One region of the Streptomyces sp. NPDC052079 genome, then DNA from elsewhere that is predicted to be linked to it. Evidence: riboswitches for the same ligand, from Rfam matches in the RefSeq annotation. Region 1 holds a riboswitch; each other region holds the start of a gene.

The links. A riboswitch is a leader RNA that binds a small molecule or an ion and turns the genes downstream of it on or off. The one in region 1 is predicted to bind cobalamin.
Region 2: another riboswitch for cobalamin. It lies ahead of AB0L56_RS25905 (cobalamin biosynthesis protein); the one in region 1 lies ahead of AB0L56_RS15290 (energy-coupling factor ABC transporter permease).
Region 3: another riboswitch for cobalamin. It lies ahead of AB0L56_RS03365 (ribonucleoside-diphosphate reductase subunit alpha); the one in region 1 lies ahead of AB0L56_RS15290 (energy-coupling factor ABC transporter permease).

What each region holds. Positions count from the first base shown of each region.
Region 1 covers NZ_JBFAWL010000008.1:42,012-46,636, reverse strand. The annotation lists gene AB0L56_RS15300 (hypothetical protein) at 60-1,163, shown strand; gene AB0L56_RS15295 (YciI family protein) at 1,208-1,759, opposite strand; cobalamin riboswitch at 1,986-2,345, shown strand; gene AB0L56_RS15290 (energy-coupling factor ABC transporter permease) at 2,375-3,085, shown strand; gene AB0L56_RS15285 (energy-coupling factor ABC transporter substrate-binding protein) at 3,082-3,453, shown strand; gene cbiQ (cobalt ECF transporter T component CbiQ) at 3,461-4,210, shown strand; gene AB0L56_RS15275 (ATP-binding cassette domain-containing protein) at 4,207-4,625, shown strand, end outside.
Region 2 covers NZ_JBFAWL010000022.1:41,250-45,874, reverse strand. The annotation lists gene AB0L56_RS25920 (class II aldolase/adducin family protein) at 1-305, opposite strand, end outside; gene AB0L56_RS25915 (inorganic phosphate transporter) at 470-1,723, shown strand; gene AB0L56_RS25910 (hypothetical protein) at 1,755-1,976, shown strand; cobalamin riboswitch at 2,127-2,267, shown strand; gene AB0L56_RS25905 (cobalamin biosynthesis protein) at 2,387-3,328, shown strand; gene AB0L56_RS25900 (cobyric acid synthase) at 3,325-4,625, shown strand, end outside.
Region 3 covers NZ_JBFAWL010000001.1:694,578-699,202, reverse strand. The annotation lists gene AB0L56_RS03380 (DUF3311 domain-containing protein) at 41-307, shown strand; gene mctP (monocarboxylate uptake permease MctP) at 304-1,932, shown strand; gene AB0L56_RS03370 (GNAT family N-acetyltransferase) at 2,011-2,517, shown strand; cobalamin riboswitch at 2,532-2,703, shown strand; gene AB0L56_RS03365 (ribonucleoside-diphosphate reductase subunit alpha) at 2,826-4,625, shown strand, end outside.

The DNA.
Region 1 (4,625 bases):
TGCGGTTCGATGTGGCCTCCGGTCAGCAAATCATTTGAGGCGTACAACCGTTCGGTCCGATGATCGGTCTCCTGAGTGACCGCTCCGGTCGCCTTCACAAGGAGAACGTCATTTCCGCCATACGCAAGACCCTGACCGCCACCGCCGTCGCCACCGCCGTCCTGGCCGGTTCCGCCGCCTGCGGCACGGTGGAGAACCTGTCCGCGGGTCAGAAGCTCGACAACGCCTTCGACAAGCTCGGCGAGGAGCGCTCGCTCTCGTTCGAGCTGGATCTGGACACCGACGCCGCGACGCTCAAGGCGCTGGACGACGAGGTGGCCGAGCCGGGTGAGGAGATGCCCGACGAGGTCGCCGAACTGCTCAGCGGGGCGCGGTTCTCCGTCTCCATGCAGTCGAAAAAGCCGCTGGAGAAGTCCGAGGAGAAGGACTTCAGCGCCATGGCGATGACGCTCAGCGGCCCGGACGGCGACCTGCTCGGGTACCGGATGGTCGGCGACTACACCTATCTGCGCGTCGACGCCGAGGCGCTCGGGAAAATGTCCGGCAGCCCCATGCCTGCGGCCGAGGAACTGCCCGACAGCGCGGGGGCGTTCAAGAAGCTGCTGGCCGGCGAGTGGCTCAAGCTCTCCACGAAGGAGCTCGAGGAGGCCGACAGACAGATGTCGGGGGCGGAGGGAGCCGAGCCCTCGGCGGAGCCCACCCTGGATGCCCGGGCGCAGAAGAAGCTGATGAAGGCGCTGCGGAAGGTCATCGCCCAGGAGGTCGACTTCAAGACGTCCGGCGGGTCGGACGGCACCGAGCACATCAAGGCGACTGCGCCGTTCCGTACGCTGATGACCGAGCTGTTCGACGCACTGCGGCCGCTCCAGAAGGAGCTGCCGGGGGCGGCCGAGCTGCCGACGAAGAAGGACTTCGCGGACGCTCCGAACGAGAAGGTCACGGCCGACTTCACGCTGAAGAACGGCGAGCTGACCGAGGTCTCCGTGGACTTGGCGAAGCTCGCGGAGAAGGCGAAGGTCAAGAAGTTGGCTCTGGTGGTGCGCGTGGGCAAGGGCGAGAAGGCCACGGCGCCGGCGGGTGCCACCGAGGTGAAGATCGACGAGCTCATGGAGGGCTTCTTCGGCGGCGCCATGGAGGCGGGCTTCGGGGAAGAGGAGTTTTAGGACACTTCGGGAGACCTACGAGACCCCGGCCGACGGGCCCGTCGTCATCTGCGTCCGCCGAACTCCCAGTCGTGGACCTCGACGACGGCGTACCCGTCCGGCGGCAGGGCGGCGCGGGCCGTGCCCCGGTCGGGTGCGCGGACCAGGGCCGCGGTGCCCAGCCAGGCCGTGCCGTCGTCGGACAGCAGCGGCCCGTAGGCGATCAGTTCGTCCGGGTCGCCGGCCGGCACGTCGAGGTCCGGGGCCCGGCCCGTGCCGAAGCCCAGGACCAGGTAGCGGTTGCCGCCGGTCCGGCCGCCGGGGAAGTCCCCCATGGTGCGGCCCAGCACGTTGTGCCAGCGGCGCAGCAGGACGTCCCGGTAGACGCCGGCCTGGTGGTTCGGCTCGTCGAAGGCGAAGGCGCGGGCCGCCGCGGGATCCGGCAGGCCGACGATGTGGACGCTCCCTGTGGGTGTTTCCCCGTCGTCGGCGAAGGTCGGGCCGCGGACGATCAGTTGCTCGGCGTACCGGTCCATGTAGGACCAGTGCTCCTCCCCCAGTTTCTCGCGCAGGGGCAGGGACCCTGGGCGGTCCCGGTGGTAGCAGAAGAACTCCATGGGCCCCCTCCGACGCGCGTACCGCCCATCATACGCACGCGGCCGGATGCAGACGGGCGCGTGCAGGCGTCCGTGGTGCGGGGCCTTGCCGAGGACGGCGGCCCCCAGTCACCCGGTTCCCGGGCGGCCGTCGCGGGCCCGAACGCGCAGGTGTGCGCCGGGGGCCGAGCCGCCGGGCGCCCTCCGCGCGCCCCCGTCGGCGCTTGTCACCGGGCCGCGACGGGGACTACTGTCACCACGCCTTGGTGACGGGAAATCGGTGCGATACCGGTGCGGCCCTCGCCACTGTGATCGGGAAGTCCGGCTCCGGCCCTCACGGGCAGCCACTGGGTTCTAGGGCCCTGGCGCCACATTCCCGTCTGCCGCGCGACGCCTGGCACGCACGCTCGCCGCGTTGCCGAATCGCCCACGTGGCTCCGCCACGAGGGCGCTCCGGCGCCTTGCGATCGCACGCGCCAGACGCCGCGCGGCCCGCCCTTCGGGCGGACGACGGGAATGTGACGCCAGGACCCAGGAACCCGGGAAGGCGGAGCACGGGCGGTGGTACCCGTCAGCCAGGAGACCGGCCAAGGCGCGTCAACCATCCACGAGGTGCTGGAGAGGGTCTGCTGAGCCATGCACATTGCCGAGGGTTTCCTGCCTCCGGCGCACGCGGTCGCCTGGGGCGTCGCGTCGGCGCCGTTCGTCGTCCACGGAGCCCGGTCGCTCATCCGTGACGTCAGAGAACATCCCGAGAGCACGCTGCTGCTGGGCGCGTCGGGAGCGTTCACGTTCGTCCTGTCCGCGCTGAAACTGCCCTCGGTGACCGGGAGTTGCTCCCACCCCACCGGCACAGGGCTGGGCGCGATCCTGTTCCGCCCGCCGGTCATGGCGGTGCTCGGGACGATCACCCTGCTGTTCCAGGCGCTGCTGCTCGCCCACGGCGGGCTCACCACGCTCGGCGCCAACGTCTTCTCCATGGCGGTCGTCGGCCCCTGGGCGGGGTACGGCGCCTACCGGCTGCTGCGCCGGTACGACGTGCCGCTGATGGGCGCGGTGTTCTGCGGCGCGTTCGTCGCCGACCTGTCGACATACTGCGTGACGAGCGTCCAGCTGGCGCTGGCGTTCCCCGACCCGAGCAGCGGATTCCTGGGCGCGCTGGGCAAGTTCGGCTCCATCTTCGCCGTCACGCAGATCCCGCTCGCGGTCAGCGAGGGGCTGTTGACCGTGCTGGTGATGCGCCTGCTGGTGCAGTCCAGCAAGGGCGAGCTGACCCGGCTCGGGGTGCTGGTCACCTCGGTGGCCGACGGCAAGCGTGCCGAGTCGGCCGAGGCGGTGGCCCGATGAGCCGCAACGCGAAGATCAACACCCTGCTCCTGCTGCTCGTCGCCGCCCTCGCCGTGATCCCGCTGGCGCTCGGGCTCGGCGACCACAAGGAGGAGCCGTTCACCGGCGCGGACGGCGAGGCGGAGACCGCGATCACCGAGATCGACCCGGACTACGAGCCGTGGTTCTCCCCGCTGTACGAACCGCCGTCCGGGGAGATCGAGTCGGCGCTGTTCGCCCTCCAGGCGGCGCTCGGCGCGGGCGTCCTGGCGTACTACTTCGGGCTGCGGCGCGGGCGGCGGCAGGGTGAGGCGCGGGCCCGTGAGCGGGCCCGCGCACACGACCCGGACGCGGGGGTGCACTCAGGCGCCGACGGCGGACGGGACTGACGGGTCCGTGCTGCCGATCGACGCGGCGGCGCACAGCAGCCGCTGGCGCCGCCGTCACCCCGTGGACAAGGCCGTCCTCGGCCTCGGTCTCACGGTCCTCGCGATCTCGCTGCCCCCGTGGCCGGGCGCCGCGTTGGTGCTGGTCACCGCGCTGGCGCTGCTGCTCGGCCCGGCGGGGGTGCCGGCCGGGCGGCTGTGGCGTGCGTACCGAGTGCCGCTGGGGTTCTGTGTCACCGGGGCGCTGACCCTGCTGGTGAGGGTGGGCGGACCCGGCGGGTTCGTGTCGCCTGCCCCCGAAGGGCCGCTGCACGCCGGGGAGTTGCTGCTGCGCACCTCGGCCGCCTCGCTGGGCGTGCTGCTGTTCGCGTTCACCACACCCATGTCGGACCTGCTGCCGCGGCTGGTGCGCGCCGGGGTGCCCGCACCGCTGGTGGACGTGGCGCTGGTGACGTACCGGATGAGCTTTCTGCTGCTGGACTCGGTGCGCCGGGTGCACCGGGCGCAGGCGGCGCGGCTCGGGCACACCACCCGCGCGGCGACCTGGCGTTCGCTCGGCGGACTCGGGGCCACCGCGTTCGTGCGGTCCTTCGACCGTGCGGCGCGGCTGCAGACGGGGCTCGCGGGCCGCGGCTACGACGGCGCCCTGCGCGTGCTGGTGCCCGAGGCCCGGGTGTCCGCCCGGTTCACGGCCGCGAGCCTGGCGCTCCTGACGGCGCTGGCCGCCCTCACCTTCGTACTGGAAAGGCCCTTGTCGTGAGCGGATCCGTGCTGGTGGCACTGCGGGAGGTGTCGTTCGCGTACGAGGACGGGCCGCCGGTGTTCACCGGGCTCGACTTCGAGGTGCGCGAGGGGCGGGCGCTGGCCCTGCTGGGGCGCAACGGCAGCGGCAAGACCACGCTGATGCGGCTGCTGAGCGGCGGACTGCGACCGCACGGAGGGGAGTTGCTGCTGTCGGGCCGTGCCGTGCGGCACGACCGGAAGGGGCTGACGGCGCTGCGTACCACCGTGCAGCTGGTCGTGCAGGATCCGGACGACCAGCTGTTCGCCGCGTCCGTGGGGCAGGACGTGTCGTTCGGGCCGCTGAACCTGGGGCTGCCCGACGCGGAGGTGCGCGCGCGGGTGGCGGAGGCGCTGGAGGCGCTGGACATCGCCGCGCTCGCCGACCGGCCCAC
Region 2 (4,625 bases), on a different contig from region 1:
CGCGCGCCGGTGGTGCGGTACACCGCGAGATGCATGGGAAGCTCACTGGTCGGGACCAGCGAGCCGAGCACCTGCCGCCCGGCCAGGTCGACACCGGTCACGTCGTCCGGTGTCAGCCGGTCGTACGGCACCCCCGACGGGGTGACCAGGACCGTCTCGCCGATCCGCACCGACACATTGCCGGAGGTGCCGACGACAAGTCCGTCGGCGACGCTCCGGCGCGCGGTCTCCACGAGCTCCGCCCAGGCACGGGTCTCCTCCTCCTCGGCCGCACGCCTGCGGCTGTCCCCTCGCTGCTGAGTCATGACGCGATCCTGCCAGGCGGGGGCGCCGGAGGGGCGGGACCGCCCATCCGGCGGAGCGGGCGCCCCCTCTTACGGTCACCACGATGCCGATTCGAGTTCATCTTCCGTTCACTCTGGTTACCTACGTTCGATCAGCCAATGACCTCGAACGATTGCCTGGGTAAATGGAAAGCTTCTCGCTGATCCTCGCGATTGTGGTGGTAACCGCACTCGCGTTCGATTTCACGAACGGTTTCCACGACACCGCGAACGCGATGGCAACGACCATTTCGACCGGTGCACTCAAGCCCAAGGTCGCGGTGGCCATGTCCGCCGTGCTGAACCTTGTCGGCGCATTCCTCTCGGTGGAGGTCGCCAACACGATCTCCAAAGGCCTCGTCGACGAGGCCGGCATCCGTCCCGAGGTCATCTTCGCCGCGTTGGTCGGCGCGATCCTCTGGAATCTCCTGACCTGGCTGGTCGGCCTGCCGTCCAGCTCCTCGCACGCCCTCATGGGCGGCCTGATCGGCGCCACTGTCGCCTCCGCCGGCTTCGGCGCGGTGCACGGTGACGTCCTTGTCACCAAGGTCCTGATCCCCGCGATCGCCGCTCCGCTGGTGGCCGGTCTCGCCGCGATGTTGGCGACCCGGCTCACCTACCGCATGGGCAGGAAGGCCGACGGCAAGGCCTCCGAGAAGGGCTACCGCGCCGGGCAGATCGCCTCCGCCGGCCTGGTCTCCCTGGCCCACGGCACCAACGACGCCCAGAAGACGATGGGCATCATCACCCTGGCCCTGGTGGCCGGCGGCACCCTCGCTCCCGACTCCGACCCGCCGCTGTGGGTCATCCTCTCGGCGGGCATCGCCATCGCGCTCGGCACCTACCTCGGCGGCTGGCGCATCATCCGCACCATGGGCAAGGGCCTGACCGACCTCCAGCCGCAGCAGGGCTTCGCCGCCCAGACCAGCGCCGCGACGGTCATCCTGGCCTCCTCGCACCTCGGCTTCTCCCTCTCCACCACGCATTCCGTGTCCGGTTCCGTGATGGGCGCGGGCCTGGGCCGCAAGGGCGGTGTCGTCCGCTGGTCGACCGCCACCCGGATGTTCGTCGCCTGGGGTCTGACGCTGCCGGCGGCGGCCCTCGTCGCCGCGCTCGCCGAGTGGGTCTGTGGCTTCGGCGACTGGGGCACCGCCCTCGTGGCCGTCTTCCTGGTCGGTTCCAGCGCCGCGATCTGGAAGATCTCCCGGCGCGAGGTCATCGACCACACCAACGTCAACGACCACGACGTACCGGGCGAGGAGCCGTCCGGCGTGGTCACGCAGGCGATGGCCGCGGTCACCCCGCCCCCGGCGGGCACCGTGTCCGACGACCTCTCATCCACGATCCCGGCTCCGGCGTCCACCGACCCGGCGGCGCCATCGGCCACGACCACCGTCTGACCGCGACCCGGTACGAAGGAAGTAGAGCACCATGAAGATCGACTGGGCGGCCCTCGGTTCCGTCTTCGGCGTCAGCCTCGTGGTCACCGTGGCCCTGGTGGGCCTGTTCACCCTCGGCATCTCCGGTCTGTCCCGCCGCGAGCGGGCCGCCGCACAGGGCCAGTCCGCGGCCCTGGCGGTCACCGGTGCCTACGCCTGCTTCGCGGCGTGCGCGGCGGCGGTGGGGTACGGGATCTACCTGATCATGGCCTGACCGCTGAGCGCGTCCGTCCGGCGGGCGGTGCGGGAGCCGGGGCTCCCGCACCGCCCGCCGTCGCGTGCGCGCCCGGCCGCGGTTCACCCACGGGCGCCCCTCTGTGGGGCTCAGCACACTTCAGCCCCGCAGGTCAACGGCAAGTTGACGGCCCTTCGGGGGGCGTGGTGGACTGCCTCAGCCAATACGGCGGCAGGAGAGGAAGCCGGTGCGATTCCGGCGCGGTCCCGCCACTGTCACCGGGGTGCACACCCCGGGAGCCAGGAACTCTCACCGCCGGTCTCGTCGAACCAGGGCGTGGACACCCTGAGTGAGGACATATCGCCATGCGCGGCTGCCTGTTGAGGTCGACCAGCGACGTACCACCCCGCTTCGGGGCCGCTCCCTCCGGATCCGTCACCGGCTGAACCATGGGTGCCGACCGCGTGTTCGCGTACGGCGCCGCCGCCGGCCTCCTCGGCGACCTGCTGCTCGGCGATCCCCGCCGAGGGCATCCGGTCGCCGCTTTCGGGCGGGCCGCGGCTGCCGTGGAACGGGTGCTGTGGCGGGACGACCGGGGCCGGGGCGCCGTGCACACCACCGTGTGCGTCGGCGGGACCGTCGCCCTGGGCGCCCTCGCCGCCCGCTGCGTACGCTCCTCCCCCGCCGCCTCCACCGCCCTGACGGCCGCCGCCACCTGGGCCGTCGTCGGCGGCACGTCGCTGGCCCGTGAGGCCCGCGCCATCGGGCGGGCCCTTAAAGCCGGGGACGTCGAGGCGGCCCGGGCCCGGCTGCCCCACCTGTGCGGCAGGGATCCGCAGGCGCTGGACGCCGAGGGGATCGCCCGCGCGGTGGTGGAGTCCGTCGCGGAGAACACCTCCGACGCCGTGGTGGGCGCGCTGGTGTGGGGTGCCGTCGCCGGGGTGCCGGGGCTGCTCGGGTTCCGTGCGGTCAACACACTGGACGCGATGGTCGGCCACAAGTCCCTTCGCCACCGCCGCTACGGCTGGGCCTCCGCCCGCCTCGACGACGTCGCCGGGTGGCCGGGGGCGCGACTGACCGCCGTACTCGCCGCGCTCGCCGGGCCGGATCCGCGCGGGGCCGTACGGGCGTGGCGCGCGGACGCGGCGAAGCACCCGAGCCCCAACGCCGGACCCGTCGAGGCGTCCTTCGCGGGCGCGCTCGGCGTGCGGCTCGGCGGGACCCTGTCCTACGGCGGGCGGGTCGAGCACCGGCCCGTCCTGGGCGGCGGCGGGCGTGCCGTGGCCGTGTCCGACATCGACCGGGCGGTACGGCTCTCGCGGCGGGTCGGCTGGCTCGCGCTGGGGGCCAGTGTCCTCGCACGGAGCGTCATGAAGGGACGTGCATCGTGAGCGCTGGGGGGCTGCTGGTCGCCGGGACCACCTCGGACGCCGGCAAGAGCGTGGTGACCGCCGGGATCTGCCGGTGGCTGGTGCGACAGGGCGTCAAGGTCGCGCCGTTCAAGGCGCAGAACATGTCACTGAACTCGTTCGTGACGCGCGAGGGCGCGGAAATCGGACGGGCGCAGGCCATGCAGGCCCAGGCCTGCCGCGTCGAGCCGACCGCGCTGATGAACCCGGTGCTGCTCAAGCCGGGCGGCGAGCGGTCCAGCCAGGTGGTGCTGCTGGGCAAGCCGGTCGGCGAGATGAGCGCCCGCGGGTACCACGGCGGGCGGCAACAGCGGTTGCTGGGCACGGTGCTGGACTGTCTGGAGCAGTTGCGGAACACGTATGACGCGGTGATCTGCGAGGGGGCCGGCAGCCCGGCCGAGATCAATCTGCGGCGCACCGACATCGTGAACATGGGGATCGCCCGGGGCGCCGGGCTGCCGGTCCTGGTGGTCGGCGACATCGACCGGGGCGGCGTCTTCGCGTCGTTCTTCGGCACCGTCGCGCTGCTCTCCCCTGAGGACCAGGAGCTGGTCGCAGGCTTCTTGGTGAACAAGTTCCGGGGCGATGTGTCGCTCCTGGAACCCGGTCTGGACATGCTGCACGGCCTGACCGGACGGCGGACGTACGGTGTGCTGCCCTTCCGGCACGGGCTCGGCATCGACGAGGAGGACGGGCTCAGGGTGTCGCTGCGCGGCACCGTGCGCGAGTCGGTGGTGGCGGCGCCGGTCGGCGAGGACGTGCTGCGGGTCGCGGTGTGCGCGGTCCCGCTGATGTCCAACTTCACCGACGTGGACGCGCTGGCCGCCGAACCGGGTGTCGTGGTGCGCTTCGTGGACCGGCCCGAGGAACTGGCCGACGCCGACCTGGTGGTGGTGCCGGGGACGCGCGGCACCGTGCGGGCGCTTCAGTGGCTGCGGGAGCGGGGGCTGGCGGACGCGCTGGCACGGCGGGCGGCCGAGGGGCGGCCCGTGCTGGGGATCTGCGGGGGCTTCCAGGTGCTCGGGGAGCACATCGACGACGACGTGGAGAGCCGGCGGGGACGGGTCGACGGGCTCGGCGTGCTGCCGGTGCGGGTACGGTTCGCGCGCGAGAAGACGCTCACCCGGCCGGTCGGCCAAGCCCTCGGGGAGCGGGTCGAGGGGTACGAGATCCATCACGGGGTCGCCGAGGTCCTGGACGGGGAGGCGTTCATCTCCGATGACCATGGACACAGCCTGGACGGCTGCCGGGTCGGACAGACCTGGGGCACGCACTGGCA
Region 3 (4,625 bases), on a different contig from region 1:
CATGACCGCCGGTGATCAGTGAGGGGACGGTAGCCGTCTGATGTCGCAAGCTCCAGAAAACCCAGGAGGGCCGGTGGTGACGCCTGTGCGCGTCGTCATCGCCCTGTGTCTCGTCGCACCGTTCGTGGCCCTGCTGTGGGTCGGTTCGTACGCGAAGACCGACCCCGTTCTCATCGGTATCCCGTTCTTCTACTGGTACCAGATGCTGTGGGTGCTGATCTCCACCGCGCTGACGATGATCGCCTTCCATCTGTGGCGGCGTGACCAGCGCGCCCGCTCGGCCTCGAAGGGCGGTGCGTCGCAGTGAACGACGGCGTGAACGGCGTGGCACTGGCCGTCTTCATCTTCTTCTTCCTGCTCGTCACGGCCATGGGGTTCATGGCCGCGCGCTGGCGCAAGGCCGAGAACGAGCACAGTCTCGACGAGTGGGGCCTGGGCGGGCGCTCCTTCGGAACGTGGGTCACCTGGTTCCTGCTGGGCGGCGACCTGTACACCGCCTACACCTTCGTCGCCGTACCGGCGGCGATCTACGCGGCGGGCGCGGCCGGCTTCTTCGCGGTGCCGTACACGATCCTGGTGTACCCCCTGATCTTCACCTTCCTGCCCCGGCTCTGGTCGGTGTCGCACAAGCACGGCTATGTGACGACGTCCGACTTCGTACACGGCCGGTTCGGCTCGAAGGGCCTGTCACTGGCCGTCGCGGTCACCGGCATCCTGGCGACGATGCCCTACATCGCGCTCCAACTGGTCGGTATCCAGGCCGTGCTGGACGTGATGGGCGTCGGCGGCGGCGAGAACACCAACTGGTTCGTCAAGGACCTGCCGATCCTGCTCGCCTTCGGTGTGCTGGCCGCGTACACATACTCCTCGGGGCTGCGCGCTCCCGCTCTGATCGCCTTCGTGAAGGACACGCTGATCTACATCGTCATCGTGGTGGCGATCATCTACATCCCGGTCAAGCTGGGCGGCTTCGACGAGATCTTCGCCTCCGCGCGGGAGGCCTACAGCCAGACCAACCCGGCCACGGGCAAACCGCGCGGTGCGCTGGTACCGGACGAGGCGAACCAGTGGACGTACGCCACGCTGGCGCTCGGCTCCGCGCTGGCGCTGTTCATGTACCCGCACTCGATCACCGCGACGCTGTCCTCGCGCAGCCGTGAGGTGATCCGCCGCAACACCACGATCCTGCCGCTGTACTCGCTGATGCTGGGGCTGCTCGGGCTGCTCGGCTTCATGGCCATCGCGGCCGGGGTCAAGGTCAGCAACGGCCAGCTGGCCATTCCGCAGCTGTTCGAGAACATGTTCCCGGACTGGTTCGCGGGCGTGGCCTTCGCGGCGATCGGCATCGGCGCGCTGGTGCCGGCGGCGATCATGTCCATCGCGGCGGCGAACCTGTTCACCCGCAACATCTACAAGGACTTCATCAAGCCGGACGCGACGCCCCATCAGGAGACCCAGGTCTCCAAGATCGTGTCCCTGCTGGTGAAGGTGGGCGCGCTGCTCTTCGTCCTGACCATGGACAAGACGGTCGCGATCAACTTCCAGCTCCTCGGCGGGATCTGGATCCTGCAGACCTTCCCGGCGCTGGTGGGCGGCCTGTTCACCCGCTGGTTCCACCGCTGGGCGCTGATCGGCGGCTGGGCCGTCGGCATGATCTACGGCACCGCCGCCGCGTACGGGGTGGCCTCGCCGACGCAGAAGCACTTCGGCGGGTCGTCGGACGAGATCCCGGGCATCGGCGAGATCGGCTACATCGGTCTCACCGCCTTCGTGCTCAACGTCGTGGTCACGGTCGTCCTGACCTTCGTCCTGCGGGCCCTCAAGGCGCCCGAGGGCATCGACCAGACCAAGCCGGAGGACTACACGGTGGACGCGGGCGACCCCGGAGTCCAGGTGGAGCTTCCGCCGGCCACGGCGGGCAGCAGCCACTGACGCCGTAGCCGCATCGCACGACGGGCCGCCGGAGACATCCGGCGGCCCGTCGTCGTACCCGTCCGGCACACTCCCCCCATGGACATCGTCATCAGGCCGGTGCGGGCCGGCGAGTACGAGGAGCTCGGTGAGATCACCGCGGGGGCCTATCTGCTGGACGGACTGCTGGACTTCGGGGAGAGCGACGCGTACCTCGGCGAGCTGCGCGACGTGGCGAAGCGGGCGGCCGCGGCCGAGGTACTGGTCGCCACGGAGCGCGGGGCGCTGCTGGGCGGGGTGACCTTCGTGCCGGGCCCCGGGCCGATGGCCGACATAGCGGGGCCGGGCGAGACGGAGATCCGGATGCTGGCGGTGGCCCGCGCGGGCCGCGGCCGCGGCGCCGGGGAGGCTCTCGTGCGCGCCTGTGTCGAGCGGGCACGGGCGATCGAGGGGTGTGCGCGGATCGTGCTGTCGACCCAGCGCACCATGCACTCCGCCCACCGCATCTACGAGCGGCTGGGCTTCACCCGCACCCCGGAGCGGGACTGGAACCCGCTGCCGGAGCTGGACGACATCCTGCTCCTCACCTACGAGTTGACGCTCTGACACCGACCCGGCACAACATATGGGTCTGTCGGCGACACCGGGCACAAGATGTATGCTCATGCTCGCTGTCGCCGCAGGGGAATCCGGTGCGAATCCGGAACTGTCCCGCAACGGTGTACCCATGCCTGCCCACTCGCGGGCGCATGGGCGTCAGTCCGAGGACCTGCCGACAGTGCGCCCGGCCGTCCGGTCGGGTGCCCTGACGTCCGGGCCTCGCGGAATGGGCCGGTGGACGCGACGCCCCGTGCGCTCGTGTGCTGCCCCCTGCGCTCTTCGAGGCCCCCGTGCCGAGCGAGGGAGAGCCCCACGTGACCATCGCGCCAGCCGATCCGGCTTCAGCGACCGGCGTGACCGAGGAGAGCGGCGGCCCCGGTGCCGCGCTGCTGCGGACCCTGACCGAGCTGACCGCCGACCTGCCCGACGCCGACCCCGGCCGGGTCGCCGCCGCCGCGCTGCGCGGCCGGTCCACGGATGCCGGCGAGCCGGAGCTGCGGGAACTGGCCACCGAGGCGGCGGCCGGGCTCATCTCCGAGGACCCCGCCTACTCCCGGCTCGCCGCCCGGCTGCTGACCATCGGCATCCGCGCGGAGGCCGCCTCCCAGGGCGTCACCTCGTTCACCCGGTCCGTCGCGACCGGGCACCGCGAGGGTCTCGTCGCCGACCGGACCGCCGCGTTCGTCCGGCTCTACGGGGACCGGCTCGACGCGCTGATCGACCCCCGCGCGGACGACCGCTTCGGCTACTTCGGCCTGCGCACCCTGCACAGCCGCTATCTGCTGCGGCACCCGGTCACCCGCAAGGTCGTCGAGACGCCGCAGCACTTCCTGCTGCGGGTCGCCGCCGGTCTCGCCGAGGACGACAGCGCCCGCGCGGTGGAGGAGGTCGCGGCGCTGTACACGCTGATGAGCCGCCTGGAGTATCTGCCGTCCTCCCCCACCCTGTTCAACTCCGGTACCCGTCACCCGCAGATGTCGTCCTGCTATCTGCTGGACTCCCCCAAGGACGAGCTGGACTCCATCTACGAGCGCTATCACCAGGTCGCCCGGCTCTCCAAGCACGCGGGCGGCATCGGCCTGGCCTACTCCCGTATCCGCTCGCGGGGTTCGCTGATCCGCGGCACCAACGGGCACTCCAACGGCATCGTCCCGTTCCTGAAGACGCTGGACGCCTCGGTCGCGGCCGTGAACCAGGGCGGGCGGCGCAAGGGCGCGGCGGCGGTCTACCTGGAGACCTGGCACTCCGACATCGAGGAGTTCCTGGAGCTGCGCGACAACACCGGTGAGGACGCCCGCCGTACGCACAACCTGAACCTCGCGCACTGGGTGCCGGACGAGTTCATGCGCCGGGTGGACGCCGACGGGCCGTGGTCGCTGTTCTCCCCGGCGGACGTCCCGGAGCTGGTCGATCTGTGGGGCGAGGAGTTCGACGCGGCGTACCGGGCCGCGGAGGCGAAGGGCCTGGCGCGCAGGACGCTCCCCGCGCGGGAGCTGTACGGCCGGATGATGCGCACCCTCGCGCAGACCGGCAACGGCTGGATGACGTTCAAGGACACCGCCAACCGGACGGCGAACCAGACGGCGACCGCGGGCCACGTGATCCACTCCTCGAACCTCTGCACGGAGATCCTCGAGGTCACCGACGACGGGGAGACGGCGGTCTGCAACCTGGGGTCGGTCAACCTCGGTGCCTTCGTGGAGCGGGGGGACATCGACTGGGAGCGCCTCGACGCGACGGTGCGTACGGCCGTGACGTTTCTCGACCGGGTCGTCGACATCAACTTCTACCCGACCGAGCAGGCGGGCCGTTCCAACGCCCGGTGGCGGCCCGTGGGTCTCGGCGCCATGGGCCTGCAGGACGTCTTCTTCCGGCTGAGGCTGCCCTTCGACTCCCCGGAGGCGAAGGCCCTGTCCACGAAGATCGCCGAGCGGATCATGCTCGCCGCCTACGAGACCTCCGCCGATTTGGCCGAACGCGACGGCCCGCTGCCCGCGTGGGAGAAGACCCGCACCGCGCGGGGCGTGCTGCACCCCGACCACTACGACGTCGAGCCGGCCTGGCCGGAGCGCTGGGCGGCGCTGCGGACGCGGATCGCGGCCACCGGGATGCGC